Regions from separate parts of the Halanaerobium sp. ST460_2HS_T2 genome, predicted to be linked through region 2. Evidence: riboswitches for the same ligand, from Rfam matches in the RefSeq annotation. Region 2 holds a riboswitch; the other holds the start of a gene.

Region 1 (12,236 bases), on a different contig from region 2:
AGGAATTCTGCAAAACTTTCTCTGTTATAATTAAATATCAGGGGAAGTTTTTTTCTTAAGGAGGGACTAAAATGTTCAGCAGTCTCAAGTTTCGAAAAAGGGACAAATTATTTTTTATTTTTCTCTTAATTGGTTTTTTAATAAAATATAACTATTTTAACTGGTATATTTTTAATGTGCCGTCTCTAAAAATATTACTTTTAAAAAATCTGATTATTTTTATGGCTTTCATCTTGCTTTCTGGTATTATATTGAAAAATAAAAGAAGAAAAATTATAACACTTGTCACTTATCTTATTTTTTCTTTTCTATTTATAGCTAATTTATATTATAATCGTTATTTTGGTAATTATCTGAGTCTGACTGATATGATAATGGGACAGGGTATTAGACCATTTAGAGTATTGACCAGACATTTAATTAATTGGAAGCTTGATCCTTTTTTTATCTTTGATATCCCAATTTTAATATATTTAACTGTAAAATCAAAAGCCGAAACTCCAATTTTAAAAAAATCAGAATTTAGCAGAAAAAATTTACTAAAGAATAATTTTATTTTAGTACTTTTAATAATAATACTTTTTTTTACTCAGCTTATCTACAGCTATAGTTTATTTCCAGCTGACAGTTTAATGGAACTTTTTAATCACAGTACGCCTGCTTTTGTTAATGTCTATGGAATTATTCCTCTTTATCTGGCAGAATATCAGGAACTGAAACATAAGAGTCAGCGGTCCAGAGAAATCTCTAATAAAGATCTGGAAATTGATCTGAGAAAAGTGGAAACAGAAAAGGAATTAAGCAGTGAAGCAGAGCTGGATAATATTAAAAATGTAATTATTATTCAGCTGGAATCACTGGACGCTAAACTTATTGATTATAAATACAATGGTCAGGAAGTAACTCCCTTTTTAAATAAGTTAAAAGATAAGTCTAAATATTTTTCTGATATTTATGCACATCATATTAATGGAAGTTTTGATGCCGAATTTTCTTTTTTTACCTCACTTTACCCAATTAATAGAAATTATACTTTTAGAAGTAATGACATGCGTGAATTTAATACGATAGTTAATGTTCTTCGGCAGGATGGTTATAACACCTATGCTTTTCACGGGAATAAAGAAGGTTTTTTCTACCGGGATAAGGGATATTTAGAAATGGGTTTTGACCGTTTTTACAGTCGAGAAGATTTTTCTGTTAGTGAGGCTGTCATTGGTGAAGATACCTATTTAGGAATTAATGATTATGATCTTTTTGACCAGTCAATTGATTATCTAGACCAGGCAAAAGAACCATTTTTATCAGTTTTTATTACGGTGACCAGTCATACCCCCTTTACTTTTTATCCAGAAGAATATAAAGTAAAAGAGTTCTCAGATATTGAAACCACAATAGTCAGAGATTATTTTAATTCCATGCATTTTGTTGATCATTCACTGGAGATGTTTTTTAAAAAAATTAAAGCAAATTCAATGATGGAGGACACCCTCTTTGTTATTTATTCTGATCATATAGCTGACATTAATCGAGAGGAGTATAAATCTGGTGACAATTTTGCAAACAACAGAAACATTAAAGAACCTGAGCAGATACCACTTTTTATTTACCATCAGGATATTGAACCAGAAGTAATCAAAAAAAGCGGCACTCATACTGATATTGCACCTACAATTCTTGACATCATGGGTTATCAGGAAAAACCAGAAGGTTTTTTAGGAGTATCTCTTTTAAAAGAAATTGAAAATCCGCTGTTTTTTTTACATGAGATACCTCAGATCATTTATAAAGATCAGCTTTTTATTAGAGTTCCAGCTGGTCCAGAAGAAGAAAGTGAGTTTGAAAAAATTTCCTATAAAAAAAGCACAGGTGATTTAAATGTTGAGCTTCCAGAGAAGGAAAAAGAGCGTTTGAATAATACAATTAATTATATGCAGGAAGTAATGAATAGATTTTTAAGTGAATAATATAAAACTCCTTAGCTGCAAATTAATGTCTGAGGAGATTTTTATTTACTTAAGTTTATGTTATAATATTAATAGAATTTTCGTAAAAATATTATAAGAATTTAAAGAAAGGGGCAAAATATGAAAAAATTCCTGAAAAAGGCCTCGGTTTATCTTTTATTACTACTTTTAATTGCGGCAGGAGTATTTTCTTTAAATTATTTTTTAGGTCACAGACTGACCAGTGATTTGGAGAATGAGATTGAAGAGATTGCTGCAGAAAATAACTATCAGCTCCGCTACTTAAGTATTAAATCTAATCCTCTTTTAAGAAGGGTGGATATTGATACTCTGAGTTTATTAAAAAATAATGAGCAAAGCTATGAAATTAACGGAGCAAAAATAGAATTTAGCTGGCAGCAAATATTTAATTATATAAAAGAAAGAGAATTTTTGACAAAAAAAGATATTAAAGCTGACATAGATAAGTTTAGTTTTTATGACCTACAGCGGAATAACCACTTTGACTTTTTTAATACTGAACTCAGCTATCAGGGGGGGTTTAACTCTGAAGATTTAAAAAAACCGCTGGAACTTATAAAAAATGATCATAAGTTGACAGTTTTAAGTGAAGAATTAAATTATGATTATCCTTTTTATCGTAGTTATGGAATTGATAAAAACAACTGGGAACAAATTTCTACTTTTAACAATTTTGCTTTTGCAGCAGATTATCAGAGTCAGAACAATAGGCTGCTGATAAATGATTTTATGCTTAAAAATGAGTTTATTGATTATGAGCTTAATTTTGAGACTGTTATCGAAAGAAGACTAAATGATACTGGTGCCACCAATCTTGAAACCAAGGCAGAAGACAGTAAAAATCAAAGAGCAGAAGATACTTCAAATAAAACAGCAGCTGATTTTGAGGAAATTGTTATTTACAGTGATAAAGCAGAAAAAATTGTCCTCCAGGAATTAAAAAGCAATTATAGTCTTGCTCTAAATGGCGAGTTTTTAAATATTTCTAAAAATGATTTTTTTAATAAATTTTCGTTTACGGAGCTAAATCTAGATTCTGATTTTGAAATGTATTTAAACTCTAAAAACAGCAGTTATCAGTTCCAGAAATTTGATCTGGATTTTGATTTGAGTGATTTTAAGCTGGGTCTGCAGGAAAATTTAAGTCAAAGAGTTAATGAAAGCAGTTTTGGTATTTTAGCTCAGAACAAACAATTTCAGCTCAATATTGATTCCCTGAATTATCAACAGAATTACAGTCATCCTCAGGGTAAAAGTCAATTAAACTTAAAATCAAATTTAATTGATGCCGATTTAAATGCTGAATTTAATTTGAATAATGAAATTCCATATATTAGTAATTCGCTGCTTAAATTCAAGTCCAAAAATCAATCTGTAGAACAGTTACTGCTTTTTGCCCAACTTTTATATGGAGATAGTTTTAAACAGGATGATGAAGGTTATTATTATATTGAAAGCTGGGGAAGCCTGGATAATTTGAAGTTTGAATAAAGTTTAACTTTACAACTCAACTTTAAAATGCTAAAATATAAATAGAAAATTGAATATAACTAACGAGGATGGGTGAAATTCCCTACCGGTGGTAAAAGTCCACAAGTCCATTTGGGATTGATCTGATGAAATGCAGAACCGACAGTAAAGTCTGGAAGGGAGTTAGATTATAAATTTATTAATCTAATTTATTTTGTTTAATAATGGGCAAATTTGTTCATTAGTGGGCAAAATTATATTTTGATAAATTTAGTTTAGGTATTTTTGATTATTAAGTCCTTCCAGTACTGGAGGGACTTTTTCTTTTTTAAAGGATGTTTATTAGAAAGAAAAGATTAATAATAACTACTGAAATGAAAAAATTTTAGAAGACTGGAGGTATAAAATGCAAGATTTTTCGATTGATGATCAAAAATACATGGCAAGAGCTTTAAATCTTGCCCGGCAGGGAGAGGGTAGCACTTCGCCCAATCCTATGGTAGGTGCTGTTGTGGTTAAAAATGGAGAAATTATTGGTGAGGGTTTTCATCATAAATATGGTGGTCCTCATGCTGAAGTTTATGCACTTCAAGCTGCAGGAGGTGCAGCAGCCGGAGCAGATATCTATGTCACTCTGGAACCCTGCAGTCATTACGGTAAAACACCTCCCTGTGCTCAAAAGCTTATTGATTCAGGGATAAAAAGGGCTGTAATTGCCATGATTGATCCCAATCCTGAAGTTGCTGGTAGAGGAATAAAAATGTTAAGAGAAGCAGGAATTAAAGTTGAAGTAGGACTATTAGAAGAGAAAGCTCAAAGACTAAATGAAAGTTTTTTGAAATATATTCAAAGTGACTATCCTTTTGTTTATTTAAAAAAAGCTCAGACTCTTGATGGTTATATAGCAAGCAGTACTGGAGATTCCAAATGGATCACTAATTCCAGAGCCAGACTGGAAGGTCACCGACTAAGGCATCGAGTCGATGCAATTATGGTTGGAATTGGGACAGTTCTGGCTGATAATCCTTCTTTAACTGCCAGACTGGAGGCAAAGAATGGAATTGATCCACTTAGAATAATCCTGGATCCAATGCTTGATATTCCAATGGATGCCCGAGTTATCAACCAGAAATCTAGAGCAGATACTTTAATTATCTGTGCCGAAAATTTTCCTCCTGCCAGAGCTGTCGAGGCTCTTGAAAAAAAAGAAATTTTAGCCCAAAAAGAGAAAGTCCAGGTAATGAGTTTTAAAACCGGAGCTGATAATTATTTTAGACTCAAAGATCTCTTGCAAACTCTGCATGACCATAATATTAGCAGTATTTTAGTTGAAGGAGGAGCCAGATTGAGTCATACTTTTCTAAAAGAAAAGCTGGTGGATAAATTTTATTATTTTATTGCTCCCAAAATTTATGGAGGCAGTGATGGAATTGCTGCCTTTTGGGGCAGTGGCCCAAAAATGATGGCAGATGCAGTAGAGCTTAAGATAATTGAACAGAAAAATTTGGGAGATAATCTATTATTTATAGCCGAAAAGATGCACGATCAGAAGGAAAACTAATTATGGTTAATCTCATTTAACGGGAGGTGTAACTATTGTTTACTGGAATCATTCAGGAAAAAGGATATTTTTTGCGCAGATTTAAAGGCAGTGGCAGCTATCAGCTGGAAATTAAGGCAGATAAAGTTTTAAATAATATTAAAAAAGGGGATAGCATTGCTGTTAATGGTGTCTGCCTGACAGTTGTTGATTTTGGTCAGGATTATTTTAGAGCGGATGTTATGCCGGAGACTCTTAAGGCTACTAATTTAGGTGATTTAAAACAGTCTGAAGCTGTAAATTTAGAACAATCTTTAAAACCGGATGACTTTATTGGTGGTCATTTTGTTACCGGTCATGTCGACAGTACTGCTGCTGTCAGATCAATAAAAAGTGAAGCTAATGCAAAAATTATCAATCTGCAAGTTAATGAGCAGCTTGAAAAATTTATTGTAGATAAAGGTTCTGTGGCTATAAATGGAGTCAGTCTGACAGTGATGGAGATCAAAAGTGGTATTTTAAAAATTTCGCTAATCCCGGAAAGTTGGTCTCAGACAAATCTCTCTCAGCTGGATCCAGGTGACAGTGTCAATATTGAAACAGATATGCTGGGAAAATATGTTTATAAATTGCTTGGAAATATCAGCAATCAAAAAGATGAAAAGTCAAAAATATCAGCAGAATTCTTAGCTGAAAATGGTTTTTTCTAATTTTTAAAATTATCAATAAAACAATTAATCTTTATAGAAATAGTAAAAGCATAGAAATAATAAAAGCAAATATTTGTCCGAAAGGAGAATTGAAATGGATAAAATAGAGGCTGCAGTAGAAGATATTAAGGCTGGTAAAATGGTAGTGGTAGTTGACGATGAAGACCGAGAAAATGAGGGTGATTTATTAATGGCAGCAGAGAAAGTTGATAAAGAGGCCATTAATTTTATGATCAAAGAAGCCAGGGGCTTAGTCTGTACTCCATTGGAAAAAGAGACAGTTGATAGCCTTGGTTTACCAATGATGGTAGAAAATAATACCGAAACACACGGTACTGCTTTTACAGTTTCTGTTGATCATAAAGATGTTACAACAGGCATTTCACCTCAGGAAAGAGCCCATACAATTCAGCAGCTTGTCAGATCCAGTGTAAAAGCAGATGATTTTATGCGTCCGGGCCATGTGTTCCCCTTAATTGCTAAAAAAGGCGGAGTTTTAAGAAGAGCCGGTCACACTGAAGCAGCAGTTGATCTGGCCAGACTGGCAGGGTTAAAGCCTGCAGGTGTAATCTGTGAGATTATCAAGGAAGATGGAGAGATGGGGCGTCTGCCTTATCTAAAGAAATTTGCTAAAAAACATAATTTAAAGTTAATTTCCATTGAAGACTTAATTAAATATAGAAAAGAAAAAGATAAGCTAATTGAAATGGCCGCTGAAGCCAAACTGCCCACAGACTTTGGTGAATTCAGAATCAAAGTATTTACTACCAGAGTTGATGATAAAGAGCATATTGCAATTATTAAAGGTGATATAAGAAATAAAAAAAATGTTCTGGTTCGAGTACATTCTCAGTGTATTACAGGAGATATCTTTGCTTCCAGAAGGTGCGACTGTGGTGAACAGCTGGCAGCAGCCTTAAAGTTAATTGAAACGGAAGGTAGAGGAGTTGTATTATATATGAGGCAGGAAGGACGCGGTATTGGACTTGCCAATAAAATTAAAGCCTATCAACTTCAAGATCAGGGGATGGATACTGTAGAAGCCAATGTGGCTCTCGGCTTTGACCCGGATTTAAGAGATTATGGTATCGGAGCTCAGATTCTTTCTGAACTGGGACTTTCAACTATCCGTCTGCTGACAAATAATCCAACTAAAATTGTGGGGCTTGAAGGTTATGGTCTCAAAGTAACTGAGAGAGTACCATTAGAAATTGATCCTAACCAAGAAAACGAGTTTTATCTTAAGGTAAAAAAAGATAAGATGGGTCACCTTCTGGATTTATAGGTAATTATTTTACCAATTTAGAAGAAACTATTCACAAAAGGAGAATGATAAAATATGAAAAAATTTGAAGGAAAATTAAATGCGCAGGGAATGAAAACAGCAATTGTTGTTGGCAGATTTAATGAATTTATTTCCGGTAAATTGCTTGAAGGGGCAGTTGATGCTTTAAAAAGACATGGAATTGATGAAAATCATATTGATGTAGCCTGGGTTCCAGGAGCATTTGAAATCCCTCTGACTGCAAAGAAGTTAGCTGCCCGAAAAGATTATGACGGGGTAATTGCACTGGGAGCAGTTATTAGAGGTGAAACTCCTCATTTTGATTATGTAGCAGCAGAGGTTGCAAAAGGAGTTGCTAAGGCGGGACTGGATACAGAAAAACCGGTGATTTTTGGTGTGCTGACAACAGATACAATTGAGCAGGCGATTTCTCGAGCAGGTACGAAAGCCGGCAATAAAGGTTATGATGCAGCAGTTTCTTTGATCGAAATGGTTAATTTATTTAAGGAAATTGATTAATATCCTGTAATTTGTTAAATTTATAGACTGAAAAAGTTTGTAATATAATATTTTTAGTTTTATCCTCTTTAGAATTTAGTTGTAATATTTTTCTAAAGGGGATTTTTTTATTGGAAAAATTTTATGATTAATTTTTATTGATTTAAAGAGCAGGATTCGATATACTATAACATGTATAATATTAATAATAAAGGTAGGTTAGAAGATGACAAAAAGATCTTTGTGGAGTTTTTTAAAAGATGAAATCAAAGAGATAAAAATCAATAATTATATAAATGATAAACTCCTAATCATTTTAAATGTTTTATATATTTTCTTTGCAATTTTTTTAATACTCAGTAATTCTATAAATTTAAACAATTTTGCACTTTCTGCAGATACACTGCGGGGAATAATTGTCCAGCTACAAATAATTATATTACTTTATTTAACCTTTAATTTTGCTGCGGGAGGTTTTATTTCTGCACTGATTTTAAATGTTTTTTCTGTTTTTTCCTTTGCCACAGTAATGATTATTAAAAAATCAATCTTTCTTTTACCAGCTCTGATCGGGTATTTGACAATCCTGATTATTATGTATTTGATTTTTGATTATCAGCAGGAAATAAATTTAAGAGTCAACCAGTTAAAAAAAGAAAAGAAAAAGCTGCAATATATGGCTTATTATGATAATTTAACAGAAATAGCTAATAGAGAAATGCTAATTGAAAGACTTGACTATCTTTCTTCTATGTCAGAAACTGAAAAAATTAATTATAAATTAATATTTGTGGATTTTAAAAACTTTAAAAAAATTAATGATTCCTGGGGTTATGAAACTGGAGATTATATTTTACAGGAAATAGCTTTTAGACTTCAAAAGTGTCTGGATGAAAATGATCTTCCAGCTCGACTGGGTGGAGACGAATTTGCTGTAATTGTTCAGCGAGAATTGTCCGAAAAAAATTTAAAAAGATATATTAGAAAAATAAAAAGAGAACTTGAAAGACCATACAGATGTGAAGGTAGAGAAATTACTTTAAACAGTAATTTTGGTGTTTCATCTTATCCTAAAGATGGCAAAAACAGTAAAGAAATTATTAGAAGTGCTGATATAGCTATCTATAAGGCTAAAACTAGTATTGATAAAGAAATCGAGTTTTTTGCCAGAAATATGGAAAAAGACGTTGTAGCCGGAGTACAGATGGAAGATTCTCTTAAAAAAGCAATTAAAGATGAAGAATTTCATTTATTATTTCAACCTCAGTATCAAATCGATGGAGAAAAGTTGAGAGGTTTTGAAACATTAATCAGATGGCATTCTCCAGAACAGGGGACAATTAGTCCAGGACGTTTTATTCCGATTGCCGAAAAAACAGGTTTGATTAAAGAGATTGGAGAATGGGTCATAAAAACTTCCATTAATAAATTTAGATCTCTCAATGGTAGATTTAAAGATGAACCGGTTCTCTCAATCAATATTTCTGTTGTTCAGCTAACAGATCCTCATTTTATCGAGCAGATTACAGAAATTATAAGTCAGGAAAAAATTGAAGGATTTAAACTTGAATTTGAAATAACCGAATCACTTTTTATTTCTGATCAGGAATATGTAATTGATGTTTTATATAAATTAAAAGAACTGGGAATTAGTATTGCAATGGATGATTTTGGAACTGGCTATGCTTCTTTGAGTTATTTGCAGCATATTCCACTTGATATTTTAAAGATTGACAAGGTATTTATCGATTTAATTTCTCAAACCCAGGAAAGTGAGAAGATGATGGTCCCTCCAATAATTGAGATGGCTCATCAGTGGGGAATCAGGGTTATTGCGGAAGGTGTGGAAACTGTAGAACAACTTCATTATTTAGAAGACCATAATTGTGATTATTTACAGGGTTTCCTTTTAAATAGACCCTTGAGTGAATATCAGATATCGCGAACTTTTTGATCGTTAATTTTTCTCTTTTGCAGACTTTTTAAGAGCAGATAGGTAGTTAACAAATAAGTTGATCTGACAATCAAGAAAAGAAAAAAAATTAAACTGGAGTGATTATAATGTCAAATATTAACTGGAAAAAATTACTTAGTGGTACTGATGTAAGAGGTAAGGCAATTGCGACCGAAAATGAAGAAGCTAATTTAACTGCAGAGGTGGCAGTGGGAATAGGATTTTCTTTTGTCAGCTGGCTTAAAGATAATTTAGATCAAAAACAGCAGAAGCTTAAAGTAGCAATCGGTCATGACTCCAGGTTGAGTGCCGAAAAGCTTAAAGATGCTCTTGCCTGTGGGATGGAATTGGCGGGAGCCAGAGTTTATAGTACCGGTTTGGCTTCTACTCCTGCAATGTTTATGTCAACTTTATTAGAAGGTCATCAGTATGATGGAGCAATAATGATTACAGCCAGCCATTTGCCCTATGATAAAAATGGATTTAAGTTTTTTACTCGTAAGGGAGGGTTGGAAAAAGAAAATGTTATTGAAATTCTTAACCTGGCAGCTGAGAGAGAAAGTGAATTTTTAAACAGTAAAGCTACAAATCCTGAAGAAATAAATGAAATTGATTTAATATCTGATTATGCTGAACATATAAAAAGTATTATTCGCAAAAATCTAAGCCCGAAGGTTGACCAAAAACAACCCCTTGCTGATTTTAAAATTGTAGTGGATGCAGGAAATGGTTCGGGTGGATTTTTTACTGACAAAATTCTTAAAAGTCTGGGTGCGGATACTGAAGGTAGTAAATTTTTGGAACCTGATGGTAATTTTCCTAATCATGCGCCTAATCCTGAAGATAAAGAGGCAATGCATTCAATTCAGCAGACTGTGCTTGCAAATGAAGCTGATTTAGGAATTATTTTTGATACTGATGTTGATAGAGCAGCGGTAGTAGACAGCAGTGGTCAGGAAATCAACCGGAATAAATTAATAGCACTGGCTGCAGCTATAGTTTTAGAAAAAAATCCAGGTGCAACTATTGTTACCGACTCTGTAACTTCAGTTGGTCTTAAAGATTTTATTGAAAATAAGCTGGGAGGAGTTCACCACCGCTTTAAGAGGGGATATAAAAATGTGATTAATGAAGCCAAAAGGCTGGAAAGTGAAGGTATTAAGGCACCACTTGCTATAGAAACTTCCGGTCATGCAGCTTTTAAAGAAAATTATTTTCTTGATGATGGTGCCTATCTGGTAGCAAAAGTTCTGATTAAAATGGCTAATTTAAAAGCGGAAGAAAGCAGAAAGATCGGGGATCTTATTTCAGAGCTTAGTGAAGCAGAAATTAAAGAGGAATATAGAATGACAATCCAACTTGATGATTTTAAGGAATATGGACAGCAGATTCTTAGAGATTTAAAAGATTACATTCAGGATATAGATAACTGGGTAATCGCACCTAAAAACTATCAGGGGGTTAGAGTAAACTGTGGTGATAATGACTGGTTTTTATTGAGAATGTCACTGCATGATCCGGTTTTAGTTTTAAATGTTGAATGTGATAAAAAAGAAAGTCTGGATTATATTTTAGAAAAACTAAAGGTATTTTTGGATAATTACAGCAGTGTGAATGCTGAAACTTTAAAATAATGTCTTTAAAAGTCAATTATTTATTAGTTTAAAATTTAATAGCTTGTAATCAAGATTTTAAGAGGAGGTAAATAATGAAATACAGATATCTTGGAAACTCTAATTTGAAAGTTTCTGCAGTTGGTCTGGGAACCTGGGCTTATGGTAATGACACATTTGGTAAAGTTGAAGATCAGCAGTCGATTAAAGCCATCCGAGCTGCTGTGGAAGCGGGAATTACTTTGATTGATACTGCTCCAGCTTATGGGGCAGGACACGCTGAAAAAGTTGTTGGGAGAGCAATTGAGGGAATAAGAGATAAAGTAGTTATTGCCACAAAGTGCGGAACTCATCGTGATGGCTCAAAATATGTTAGAGATTTAAGTCCAAAAAGAATCAGAAAAGAAATGGAAGCTTCATTGACAAGATTAAATGTTGAACAGATTGATCTTTATCAGATTCACTGGCCGGATCCAGATACTCCTTTAGAAGAAAGTGTTGAAGAACTTTTAAAGTTAAAAAAGGAAGGTAAATTTAAGTATCTGGGTGTCTGTAATTTTGGAATAGAATTGATTGAAGATATTTCTGAAATGACTGATATAATATCACTGCAGCCACAGTACTCGCTTTTAAAAAGGGATGTTGAAGCAGAGATATTACCCTATTTAGTTGAAAATAATTTTGGTTCCTTGAGTTATGGAACTCTTGGGGGCGGTATATTAAGCGGAAAATATCAAGAAAGACCGGAGTTTGAAGATGAAAAAGATAACAGAGCTGGATTTTATCCCTTTTTTAGAGAAGAAAACTGGCCTCAGACTCGAAGTTTAATCAGTTTACTTGAAGAAATTGCTGCTGCTCACAATCAATCTCCTGCTCAGGTAGCAATTAACTGGGCAATTAATAGAGCTGGAATAACTACAGCCTTAGTTGGAGCAAAAACTGAAAAGCAGGCCCGAGAAAATGCTGAAGCATCAGATTTTGATTTAACTAAAGCGGAAATGGATGCTCTGGCAGCAGAGTCGGATAATGTCATTAAAAATTTAAATTATTAAGTATTTTAAAGTCCTGAGTTAATTAACTCAGGACTTTAATACAGTTTAATACAGTTAGAATAATTATATTTTATAAATTATTCATCTTTTTCAGCTTCTTCCTTTGTGCTTTCTTTTTTCTCTTTA
Region 2 (12,236 bases):
GCAGGGTTTATTGTTCGCTGGCTTTTGCTTTCGTTTTTTCCTTATAATTTGATGATTTTATTATCTCAGCTTTTACATAGTATAACTTTTGGCCTCTTTTTTGCGGTTGGAGTAGATTATGTTGATCAAATTAGTGGTGAAAAATTTAGAGCTACTGGACAGAATATTTATGCAGCTGTTTTTATGGGGGTAAGTGCTATTTCAGGCAGTCTGGTTGGTGGCAAAATATATCAGGTTACCGGAGGAGAAAGAATGTATTTTTTCTGGGCTCTGATTTCTGCAGCTGCTGGCACTGTGTACTTTTTATATCTCTTAAGAAAAGAAAGGGAATTGAAAACAAATGCGGATTAATAATTTAGTAAAAGAAACAGCTGCGGAATTAAACATTGATCTCTGTGGTATTACTGATGGTAGTGATCTTAATGATGAAAGGAAAAAATTAAAAAAAAGAATCCAGACTAAATACTGGCCTCAGCCTTTTGCCAGTCAGCAACTTGATCTGCTGACAAAACCATCATTACAGTTTAAAAACTTACAGTCAATCATTGTGATAGCGATGAGTTATAATAATGGAGCTAGTAGTTCCTTTTTATCTAATTATGTTACGGTAAAAGATTATCACAATTTTCTGCAGGAAAAACTCGAAAAAATGGCTTCTGTACTGCAGAATAAGTTAAAAAAGAAGTTTGATTATAAAATATTTGTTGATACAGCCCCATTTCTAGAGAGAGCACTGGCCAAAAGAGCTGGAATTGGTTTTATTGGTAAAAATTCAATGCTGATCAATCCTAAATTTGGTTCTTATCTTTTTTTAGGAGAGTTATTTACAGATCTGGAAATCAAAAAAGATCAACCACTTAATCTTGACTGTGGAGAATGCCAGATTTGTATTAAAAACTGTGAGGGTAAAGCTCTAAAAGATGAATATTTGTTGGATGGTGAAGTTTGTATTTCATATTTAACACAAAAAAAAGGGATTTTATCTGCAGCTGAAATCAACAAGATAGGCACCCATGTCTGGGGATGTGATGCCTGTCAAAATAAGTGTCCTTATAATATTAATAAAACAGAAAATTCAGAGCCGGAATTGAACTTTTTTAATAAAAATTTAGAATACTTCTTAGAACTGGATAGAAAAGTTCCTCCTTCTGAACTTAAAAATACTGCTATTATGTGGCGGGGAAGTAGAATTTTACAGAGAAATGCACTTATTGCTGTTTATAATTTAGGTGAAGAAAGATATTTTGAAGCAGTTAAAAGAAAATTAAAAGATAATTCGCCTATAATTCGCTATTACTCTGTATTGGCTCTGCTTGAGCTCAATTATCAGAGGGCAAAAAAACCTGTAGAGCAGGCAATAAAAAATGAAAAGAACAGCAGATATAAAAAAGAGATGTTAAAGCTTTTGGAGCAGAAAGGAGAATAGAATGAATATTAATTTAGACGGAGAAAATTTAAAAATAATTGAAAAAAGCTCAATTAAAGAAATAATAGCAGAAAGTAAAATTAAAAATCAAAGAGATGTAATGGCTGTAATTATAGAAAATGAAGTTTATGATCTTAATGAAGAACTGGATCGAGATGTAGAAATTAAAACTGTTAAAATTCATTCGGAGTTAGGCAACAGAATTTATAGAAGAAGCCTTTATCTTGTTCTGGCCAGAGCAGTTTATGAGCTCTTTCCGGATTCTATTTTGAAAATTGAAATTTCTATTAGCAATGGTATTTACTGTGAGCTTGAAAATAAAAGTAGTTTGAGTAAAAATGATCTAAATAAAATAAAAAATAAAATGCAGGAAATTATTGCAGCTGATTATAAAATTCAGAAACACAGATTAAAAAAATCGGAAGTTCTGGAAATCATTAAAAATGAAAATTGTTCTTTTAGAAGTGAGCTGATAGAACAGCAGGATAAAGATTATTATACTCTCTATGAACTTGATGGCTACTATGATTATTTTTATTATAATATGGTACCATCTACTTCCTATCTGAAAGAATTTGATCTTCATTTAAGAATACCTGGATTTGTTTTATTGTTCCCTAAATTTTTCAGTAGCAAAAAAGTACCTAAATTTATTGAACAGCCAAAACTGGCAAATATTTTTTTAGAATATGAGCGTTTGGGGAAGATTCTTGGAGTTAATAATGTGGTAGAATTGAATCGTTTGATTGAAAACAAGGAATACAATGAGTTAATTAGAATAGCAGAAGCCCTGCATGAGAAGAAAATAGCTGAAATTGCAGATAGAATAAAAAGTGGTATGCCAAGAAATAAAATTATTTTAATTGCCGGTCCTACTTCTTCGGGTAAAACTACATTTACTCATCGGCTGTCAACTCAGCTTAAGATTAACGGTTTAAGACCGGTTCAGATTTCAGTTGATGATTATTTTGTAGATCGTGAAAATACTCCTCTTGATAATAATGGGGAGCCTGATTTTGAATCAATAAAGGCAATAAATTTAGATCTTTTTAATGAGCATCTTTTAAAATTAATTCAGGGAGAAACAGTTGAACTTCCCAGGTTTAATTTTGAAAAAGGTATTCGGGAAAAGAGTGGTAAATTTCTCAAGCTTGGTGATGATCAGCCAATATTAATTGAAGGAATTCATGGTTTAAATGATAAGATGACAGAGGTTATACCTCAGGATTTGAAATTCAAAATATATATTAGTGCCTTAACTCAGCTTAATATTGACTGTCACAACAGAATTCCAACAACTGATACCCGGCTAATTCGCAGAATTGTTAGAGATAATCAGTATCGCGGCCTGGCGGCTTCTGAAACGCTAAATTTATGGAAGAGCGTGCGTCGGGGAGAAGAAAAAAATATCTTTCCTTTTCAGGAAAATGCTGATGTAATGTTTAACTCAGCTCTAATTTATGAACTTTCAGTACTTAAAAATTATGTTGAGCCACTCTTAAAACAGATTGATAAAACAAACAAAAACTATTACCAGGCACAGCGGCTGCTCGAAATTTTGAGTAATTTTAAAGCTATACCTGATAATGAGGTTCCTTTTACTTCGATTTTAAGAGAGTTTACCGGTATGAGTGTTTTTAGAGAAGAATAAATCAAGATTAGCTTTTATTTCATCCCAGTCTTTAACCTTTGTTATCTGTTCATTACCTTCAAAATCATGATTATGATATTTACTGACTAGAATTACCGGGATATTTCTGGCTGCAATTTCCAGAGCATTTTCTTTTTTGTCATCTATAAATAGAGAGATATCTTTTTCTACAGCCAGAGGTGCTTTTTGGTCCTCATGGTGTAGTTCGTGATAAGGGATATTGTTTTCTTTTAACCAGCTTTCTGTTATAGAACGGTGTTCCTCACTTCTGGCTGTTATTAAAATTAGCCGATGTCCTTTGACATAAAGCTCTTTAAGTATTTCTCTTGCTCTGGCGACAGCTTTTACGTTAATATAAATCTCTTCAATTTTTTCCTGAATAAATTCATTTAATTCCTGATCATTGATTGCAAAAGCTTCGCGAAGATCATAGGTATATTCCTTTAAAGTGATTTCCCGATCAAAAAATTCATTCATTTTTTGCTGCCAGATGCTGTTATGATCGGGTCCTTCATCAGTCAGAACTCCATCGATATCTATGCCAAAATTATATTTCATTTTTATAACACCTCAAATTATTATATTCTATCTTTAATTATACTATCATTTTTTTAAAATAATGTCCAGATAGTAGTTTTTATTAGTAATATTTCTTAATTTAACTTTATTTTTTAGACTGAATGAAGTAAAATAGTATTAAGCAATATTATTGTAGGAGGTAATAAATTGACTGAAAAATTAAATAAAGAAGAAAAAGTAGAAAAGCTGATTGAGTTATTCTCAAAGCACTATCCGGAACCAGGTACAGCTTTAAATTTTAGCACTCCATTTGAACTTCTAATTGCAACGATTCTATCAGCTCAGACAACAGATATTCAGGTCAATAAAGTTACTGAAGATCTTTTTGAAAAATACAATACACCTGGATCTATGCTGCAGCTAAGTCAGAAGGAATTAGAAAATAAAATAAACAGTATTGGACTTTTTAGAAATAAGGCGAAATATATTTTAAAAACCTGTAAAATTTTACTTAATGATTTCGAAGGAGAAGTTCCCAAAACGCGAAAAGAACTCATGCAATTAAGTGGGGTTGGACGTAAAACAGCGAATGTAGTTCTGGCAAATGCCTTTTTTAAAGCTGCGTTTCCCGTTGATACACATGTTTTTAGAGTTTCTGCCCGGCTTGGTTTAAGCAGTGGGGAAAATGTTAAACGTACAGAAGAAGAATTAACAGATTTAATTCCTAAAAAATACTGGATTGATTTTCATCACTGGCTAATTGATCACGGTCGTGCTGTTTGTAAAGCTCAAAATCCGGATTGTGAAAACTGTTTTGCTTCTGGAATCTGTTCTTATTATAATAATTAGTTTCATCTTTAACTTAAATTAAAGGGAGATGATAAAATTCTAAAAAGACTAGCAAATATGAACAGGACAATGGTTTAACACCCTGGTAACAGATTTTAAAATTAAAATCAGTAGCTCAGTAAAAAAAATAGAAACTGGAGGGGGAAACAAAAATGAAAAAAATATTTGTTCTGGACACAAATGTACTTTTAAATGACCCTCGTGCTATTTATAGTTTTGAGGATAATGATGTTATTATACCACTGGCTGTTTTAGAGGAAATTGATAATTTAAAGACTAAAAGTTCAGATTTAGGTTTCAATGCACGTGAAAGTTCAAGAATTTTGGAGGAATTGAGAAGCAGAGGCAACTTACATGATGGTGTAGAGCTGGATTCTGGAGGAACTGTTAAAATAGTAATTAACGGGGGCCTTGAACTGCCAGAAGGTTTAAGTTCCAGCAAAATGGACAATAGAATTATTTCGACAGCTATCCATTTGCAAGAGGAAAATTCAGAAAAAAAGGTAGTAATGGTTTCTGATGATATTAATTTGCGTTTAATCTGTGATGCTTATGGGGTAAAAGCAGAGGAGCATAGTTCTACCAAACTGAAAGAAGAAGAAATCTATTCTGGATTTAAAGAAATTAACTGTAGTTCCTCTTTGATTGATAAGTTTTTTCAGGAGGAAAAAATTTCTCCATCCGAATTAAATCAGCTTAATGATTCGCTTTATCCAAATGAATTTGTGCAGCTAACAGCTGATGATAGGAATAAAAACACTGCTCTTGCCAGATTTGATGGTGAAAATTTGGTTACTCTTCGCTATAATAAGAGTCAGCCTGCAAAAATAAGAGCCAGAAATAGAGAACAGCAGCTGGCTTTTGAACTGCTGCTTGATGATCAAATTAAGCTGGTGACTCTGTCGGGTAAGGCTGGTACTGGAAAAACATTATTGGCTATAGCAACCGGACTTTCAAAAGTTGTGGACGAACAGGCTTTTTCTAAATTGTTGGTAGCCAGACCGATTCAGCCGATGGGTAAGGAACTTGGGTTTTTGCCGGGGGATGTTGAGGAAAAAATGGGGCCCTGGATGCAGCCTATTTTTGATAATTTAGATTTTATAGTTCACCGTAATAAGGATGCTCGATTTGCTTATCAAAAATTATTGGACAAAGATTTAATTCAAATTGAGGCGCTAACTTACATTAGAGGTCGATCAGTACCTGACCAGTTTATAGTAATTGATGAGGCTCAAAATTTATCACTGCATGAAGTTAAAACTATTGTAACCAGAGCCGGAGAGGGATCCAAACTAATTTTTACAGGTGACCCATTTCAGATTGATAATCCATATTTAAATTTTCATAAAAATGGTTTAAATTATCTGGCTCATAAGTTTCATGATCAAAAAATTGCCGGTCATGTTATGTTAAAAGAAGGGGAAAGATCAGAACTTGCTGAAATTGCAAGTGATCTTCTTTAAACTAGGAGTTGTATTTAATGAAAAAAGTTTTTAGGTTAATAATAATCTCTGCTCTATTATTGGGAATATTTATTCCAGTAGTTGATCATTTTTATCAGGAGAAAGATAAGGTATCTTTAACTATGGCTCAGGATAGCAGAGATAGAAATATTAGTGAATTACTTAAATTAGCAAAGGAAGCTTATTATGAGGGGAATTACCAGTCTGCTGAAAATCATTACCTGGAGATTATCGAACTTGATCCTTTTAATCTGGAAAGCAGAAGAAATTTAGCTGTTATTTACAATGATCAGAATAAACTTCAAGCAGAAAATAGAACTCTGCTTCAGCTGGCTATTTTAAGTAATCAAAGTCAGGACTATTTGGATCTGGCGGTTAATTTTTACGAAATAAATAATAATCTGGCATCAATTTTTATACTGGAAAATAAAATTAACCTGGACATAGATCAGAAGTCTTTGCTTTTTCAAAAATATTATTATTTAATAAAAAACAATTTAGATTTAAAAAAAATTGAAAAAGCAGAAGAATATTTAATGAAAATCACAAATCTTAAAATAAATCAGTCAGAAATATATCTACTCAGTGCAGAGCTGAATAGATATCAGAATAATTTTAAGCAGGCCTTTGAAAATTATCAGGCAGCCTATCAGGCCAACAGGAGTCAGACTTATTTATTTAAAAATATGGCTGAAATGCTTGAACTTGCTGGAGAAGAAATTGAAGCATATAATTACTGGCAGAGAACTCTTTCTTATGGTTGGTTTAGAGATCTTGCCTATCAAAAAATAAATCAGTATCAGAACAAATATCCTCAGTTAAAGCCAGATGAAGATAAAAAAGATAAACCAGAAGAGATTAATCCTTTTGCTTTAGAGGCTTCCTGGCGAGAAGTGGAAGAAATTAATAATCAGAAAAAAACACAGATGTTGAGAATTGGACTTCAGGAAAATAATAAACATCTTCTTTTTCAATACTCAGCTCCATTTTCTGTTGTTTATGATGGTAAAATTATTTATAGAGGTCAGGCAAAAAAGAACTATTTACTTGAAATCGATGCCGGATCATTATTTATCAGGACTGAAGAGAATAGAGTAAAGCTGGGTAGTTCCAAGCTTGAATATCAGATTTACAGCAGCCAGGAGAATTCATCTTTTTATGTTTATAATATAAGTTATGGTCAGGGTTATTTTTGGCAGGGAAGTGGTAACAGACAGTATAGGGGTAATATGATTATTAGTGGCAAAGGAACAGAATTTACTTTAATTAATCAAATTGAATTAACACCATATTTAATTTCTGTTGTGCCCTCAGAAATTTATGCCAGCTGGCCAATTGAATCATTAAAGGCTCAGGCTGTTGCTGCTCGAAGCTATACGCTGAGTAATCTTGGGCGTCATCGAAGTGATGGTTATGATCTCTGTTCCAGTGTTCACTGTGCAGCCTATAAAGGAATTATGAGTGAAAACCAGCGGACTACAGAGGCTGTTCTGTCCACTGAAGGCGAAAGTGCTGTCTTTGAAGGCCGGGTTATAGAAGCTGTTTTCAGTAGTAACAGTGGTGGTTTTACAGAACGAAGTGATCAGATCTGGTCTGCAGATTTACCCTATTTAAGAGGGGCAAATCAGATGAAGAGTAATGACTATAATTTCCCTCTGGCACCAGTAAAACTGCAGCAGTGGCTTTTTTATACACCTGAATCTTATTCTAAAGATTATGGCAGTAGTAATTATCGCTGGCAGCTAAGAATACCAGCAGAAGTTATTGAATATAGAAGTGAACTTAATAAAATTAAAAAGATTGAAGTTAATCAGAGAGCACAGGGAGGCACTATTACTTCACTAAGTATTTATGGTGATCAGGAAAGCAAAAATTATAGTGTATCTCAAATCAGGAGAGTTCTTGGAGGTTTAAAAAGCAGTCGCTTTTATTTTGACAGTCATTATGATCAGAACGGTTATTTAAAAGAACTTTATGTTTATGGGTCAGGCTGGGGTCATAATCTGGGTCTTGATCAGTCAGCTTCGGCTGGAATGGGAGCTGCAGGCTGGGATTATAGAGAGATTATTAAGCATTTTTACCCGGGAGTAGAAATTAAGCAAGTTGATTGAAGAATGTTATAATAGTGCTAATAATAAACTTTCCGGGACAATTATTTGCTTTTTAAACAAATATTGTTTATAATAATACTGACAAAAAAATATTATCTTCAGGGTCTGGTGAGCGTAATAGCAATTCCAAACCGGTGGTATAGTCCACGAGCTTTAGCTGAACTGGTGAAATTCCAGTACCGACGGTAAAGTCCGGAATAAAGAAGATTAAATAATTAATTAGCCCTGTTTGTTTAAAGGGCTAATTTTTTTTTGAGTAAAGATATGAAGATAAAAAATTAAAAAAAGGAGAGAAAAAATGGATACAAAAAGAATTACAACGATTGCAGTTTTATCAGCTTTTTCTTTAGTTTTAATGCTTTTGGTTCGTTTTCCAATGTTTTTACCATTTTTGATTTATGAACCAGGTGACATACCTATTTTAATCATTTCATTTATGTTTGGGCCAACTGCAGCGCTAGGAGCAACCTTTATCTTATCAATTTTGATGGCTGTATTTACTGGTCTAGGAGGTCCGTTTGGTGCTTTTATGCATTTTTTAGCTACAGGAATTTTTGCAGGGACAGCCGGATATTTTTATCAGAAACATCATAATAAAAGAGGAGCAATTAAAGGGCTTGTAATTGGTTCTATAGCAATGACAGTTGTGATGGCAGCTGCCAATTTAATTTTCAATCCAATATTTTACGGAATTCCCAGAGAACAGGTTTTAAAAATGATGTTACCCGGTATTTTACCATTTAATTTAACTAAAGCTATTATTAATTCTATTGTTACAGTTTTGATTTATAAGAAACTAGCGAATTTCCTGAGAAATAAGGGATTACTTAAACAAATAAATTAGTCAATAGTTTGACAAATACCCCTCTCTTAAGTTAAAATTTTTATGAGAGGGGTTGTTTTTTTGCAGATAACATTTTTAGGAACAGGAACCTCCCACGGGGTACCTGTAATTGCCTGTGATTGTGAGGTCTGTCAGTCTGATAATCCGAAAAATAAAAGAATGCGTACTTCGGTTCATATAAAAAGTGAAGAATATAATTTGTTAATAGATACACCACCGGAAATGAGGCTGGAGTTGATTAATAATAATATCAAAAATGTTGATTCAGTTTTAATGACCCATGCTCATGCCGATCATATTATGGGCTTTGATGATATCAGAGCTTTAAACTGGTTTCAGGGTAAAGAAATGCCTGTTTATGGTGACCATAAAACCTTAAATCATATTAAAAGGATTTTCCCTTATATTTTTTCAGATGAAAACCCTGGTGGAGGGGTACCCCAGGTTATTTTAAAAAAGATAGAGGGAGAAATAAAGTTTATGGATTTAAATGTTAAAGCTGTTCCGATTTATCATGGTGATAATAAAATTCTTGCTTACAGAATTAATAATTTTGCTTATTTAACTGACTGCAGTAAGATTCCGGACAGCTCCTTAAAACTGCTGGAAGGTATTGAATATGCTGCTGTTGATGCGTTGAGATTTGAAAAACATCCAACTCATATGTCTGTTGATCAGGCGGTGGAGTTAATTGACAAATTGAATTTAAAACATGGTTATTTAACTCATATCTCCCACAGACTGGATCATAAAAAGTTAAATGATTATTTGCCTGAAAATATTAGTGCAGCCTATGATGGGTTGATTATTAATATTTAATAGCTAGTAATTAATAGTTAGTAATAACAATATGAGTTTTATAGAAGAAATAACTTTTACTCAACATAATAATTAAAAAATTAATTAGGTGATGATTTTGAATATAGTACTTGTTGAACCTGAAATTCCACAAAACACTGGTAATATTGCTCGCACCTGTGCGGTAACTGATTCTAAACTGCATCTGGTTAGACCTCTTGGTTTTTCAACATCAGATAAATATTTAAAAAGAGCTGGTCTTGATTACTGGGATAAATTAGATATCAGTTATTATGACAATTTAGATAATTTTTTTGAGGTAAACAAAGATGGGCGCTTTTTTTATGCCACTACTAAAGCCGCAAAATCTTATGCTGATTTTGAATATCAGGAAAATGATTATTTTTTATTTGGTAAAGAAACTGCTGGTTTGCCGGAAAAGTTACTAGAAAAAAATCTTGATAAATGTATTAGAATTCCAATGAAGGATAATTTAAGGTCTTTAAATCTTTCGAATTCTGTTTCCATTATTATTTATGAAGCCCTGAGACAGAATAATTTTATAAATTTAAACAAAAAAGGGAAATATAAAAAGGAAATTTGAGTTTTATCTTGAATTAAATATAGTAGAGCAAAAAAGAAGGGAGGGGAGAAATGGAAAAAAATAATTATTTAACTACACTAATAATTTTATTAGTTTTTCTTTTGTCAATAACTATCGCTGCTTCTGCTTTTCAGGTTAGATTAAATGATCGGGGTAGAGATGTGATTGAAGTCCAAAAATATTTAGAAACCCTTGGTTATAATGTATCGACTGACGGTATATTTGGAAAGACTACCGAAGATGCAGTAAAATCTTTTCAGAAAAATAATAGTTTAAAGATTGATGGTATTGTTGGTGGTAGAACCCTTGAATTACTGAAAAAAATGATTTCTGAGAAAGTATCTTATGAGCTTTATGTTGTAGATAATGGAGATACTCTGTCAGGAATTGCTGGGTCAAGAGATGTAACTGTAGAAGAAATTATGGAGTTTAATAACATGAGTTCTTCTAGAATAAAACCCGGACAAGACTTAAAAATACCTAGAGAAAATATATTAACAGCTGAAGCAAAAACTCAACCTACAAATACAGAAACTAAAAAAGCACAAATTTATTACACTGTCCGCAGGGGAGATACCCTTTCTACAATTGCGGCTCGCAGAAATCTGCCTGTTGAAGAAATTATGAATGCCAACAATTTAAATTCAGATTTCATAAAAATAGGTCAGGAACTGGTGCTTCCAATAGTAGATTTTAAAGCTTCAAACAGCAGTAAAAGTGAGACAAAAACTAAAAAAAATAATTCTTCTTCTGATCGGATAGTATATAAAGTTCAGCGAGGAGATGCTCTAAGTACCATAGCTAAAATGTATGGTACTGATATAGATACAATTCGTAGAAATAATAATATAAATGGAGATCGAATTTTTGCTGGTGATGAGCTTGTAATAACTAATTATACAAGAGGACCTTTTAAATTAGGTAGAAATGCTTTTATCTGGCCTGTAAATGGGCGGATAACTTCTAATTTTGGTTGGAGAACTCATCCGATTAAGAAGACAAGATTATTCCACAATGGTTTAGATATTGCAGTTCCTAGAGGTACAAGTGTAAGAGCAGCAGCATCTGGCGAAGTTGTACATAGTGGTTGGATGAATGGTTTTGGTTATACAGTAATTATTGATCATGGAAATGGAGTAGAAACTCTTTATGGTCATAATTCTAGAGTGACAGTGGCCAGAGGTGCAATGGTAAGCAAAGGCCAACAAATTGCTTTATCAGGAAGTAGTGGTTTAAGTACTGGTCCTCATCTTCATTTTGGTGTTTTGAGAAATGAAGAACCTTTAAATCCAAAGAACTATTTACCATAAAAATAAAATTAAATTCTATGGGCAGGCCTTAATTGCCTGCCTTTTTATTTTTTTTTTGCTTTTTTTCTTGACAACTCTATTTATTATTGATATTATAAAAAGCGTCGCAAGAGAAATGGGCCATTAGCTCAGTTGGCAGAGCACCTGACTTTTAATCAGGTTGTCGGAGGTTCGAATCCTCCATGGCTCACCATTTAATAGCGCGGGGTAGAGCAGTCTGGTAGCTCGTCAGGCTCATAACCTGGAGGCCATCGGTTCGAATCCGGTCCCCGCAACCATTTTTATTTTAAAATTACATATTGGGTGGGATAGCTCAGTCGGTAGAGCAGTGGATTGAAAATCCACGTGTCGACAGTTCGATTCTGTCTCCCACCACCATTTTTTAGAATATTAAAGCCAGGCTATATAGCCTGGCCTTTTTTTTGGATACTTATTTTTTTGTAAAATTATCTTCAATTATTCTTAAAAAATAGTATCTGCAGATTCTAATAAGTCTGCTGGAATTTCTAAGCCAATTTCTGAGGCTGATTTTTGATTAATATAAAGCTTTAATTCTTCAGAAGATTCAACTGCCATTTCTGCGGGAGCAGCACCATTTAAAATTCTGGCAGCCATGGAACCTGTCTGTCTTCCTAGCTGATAATAGTCTATTCCAAGAGTC

What was found. A riboswitch is a leader RNA that binds a small molecule or an ion and turns the genes downstream of it on or off. The one in region 2 is predicted to bind FMN.
Region 1: linked by a shared signal. The riboswitch ahead of ribD (bifunctional diaminohydroxyphosphoribosylaminopyrimidine deaminase/5-amino-6-(5-phosphoribosylamino)uracil reductase RibD) and the one ahead of DFR80_RS01490 (ECF transporter S component) in region 2 are both predicted to bind FMN.

The regions. Positions count from the first base shown of each region.
Region 1 covers NZ_QPJF01000018.1:35,431-47,666, reverse strand. Annotated here, with positions in the region: gene DFR80_RS09715 (LTA synthase family protein) at 252-1,967, shown strand; gene DFR80_RS09710 (hypothetical protein) at 2,088-3,479, shown strand; FMN riboswitch at 3,534-3,650, shown strand; gene ribD (bifunctional diaminohydroxyphosphoribosylaminopyrimidine deaminase/5-amino-6-(5-phosphoribosylamino)uracil reductase RibD) at 3,865-5,019, shown strand; gene ribE (riboflavin synthase) at 5,055-5,708, shown strand; gene DFR80_RS09695 (bifunctional 3,4-dihydroxy-2-butanone-4-phosphate synthase/GTP cyclohydrolase II) at 5,803-6,993, shown strand; gene ribE (6,7-dimethyl-8-ribityllumazine synthase) at 7,048-7,512, shown strand; gene DFR80_RS09685 (bifunctional diguanylate cyclase/phosphodiesterase) at 7,718-9,445, shown strand; gene DFR80_RS09680 (phosphomannomutase/phosphoglucomutase) at 9,553-11,079, shown strand; gene DFR80_RS09675 (aldo/keto reductase) at 11,154-12,110, shown strand; gene DFR80_RS09670 (GerW family sporulation protein) at 12,188-12,236, opposite strand, start outside.
Region 2 covers NZ_QPJF01000002.1:4,439-16,674, reverse strand. Annotated here, with positions in the region: gene DFR80_RS01525 (MFS transporter) at 1-351, shown strand, start outside; gene queG (tRNA epoxyqueuosine(34) reductase QueG) at 341-1,426, shown strand; gene DFR80_RS01515 (nucleoside kinase) at 1,428-3,077, shown strand; gene DFR80_RS01510 (hypothetical protein) at 3,036-3,635, opposite strand; gene nth (endonuclease III) at 3,804-4,445, shown strand; gene DFR80_RS01500 (PhoH family protein) at 4,598-5,908, shown strand; gene DFR80_RS01495 (SpoIID/LytB domain-containing protein) at 5,926-8,019, shown strand; FMN riboswitch at 8,110-8,231, shown strand; gene DFR80_RS01490 (ECF transporter S component) at 8,318-8,863, shown strand; gene DFR80_RS01485 (MBL fold metallo-hydrolase) at 8,924-9,682, shown strand; gene trmL (tRNA (uridine(34)/cytosine(34)/5-carboxymethylaminomethyluridine(34)-2'-O)-methyltransferase TrmL) at 9,774-10,265, shown strand; gene DFR80_RS01475 (LysM peptidoglycan-binding domain-containing protein) at 10,316-11,575, shown strand; tRNA gene DFR80_RS01470 (tRNA-Lys) at 11,693-11,768, shown strand; tRNA gene DFR80_RS01465 (tRNA-Met) at 11,777-11,853, shown strand; tRNA gene DFR80_RS01460 (tRNA-Phe) at 11,878-11,953, shown strand; gene DFR80_RS01455 (ABC transporter substrate-binding protein) at 12,038-12,236, opposite strand, start outside.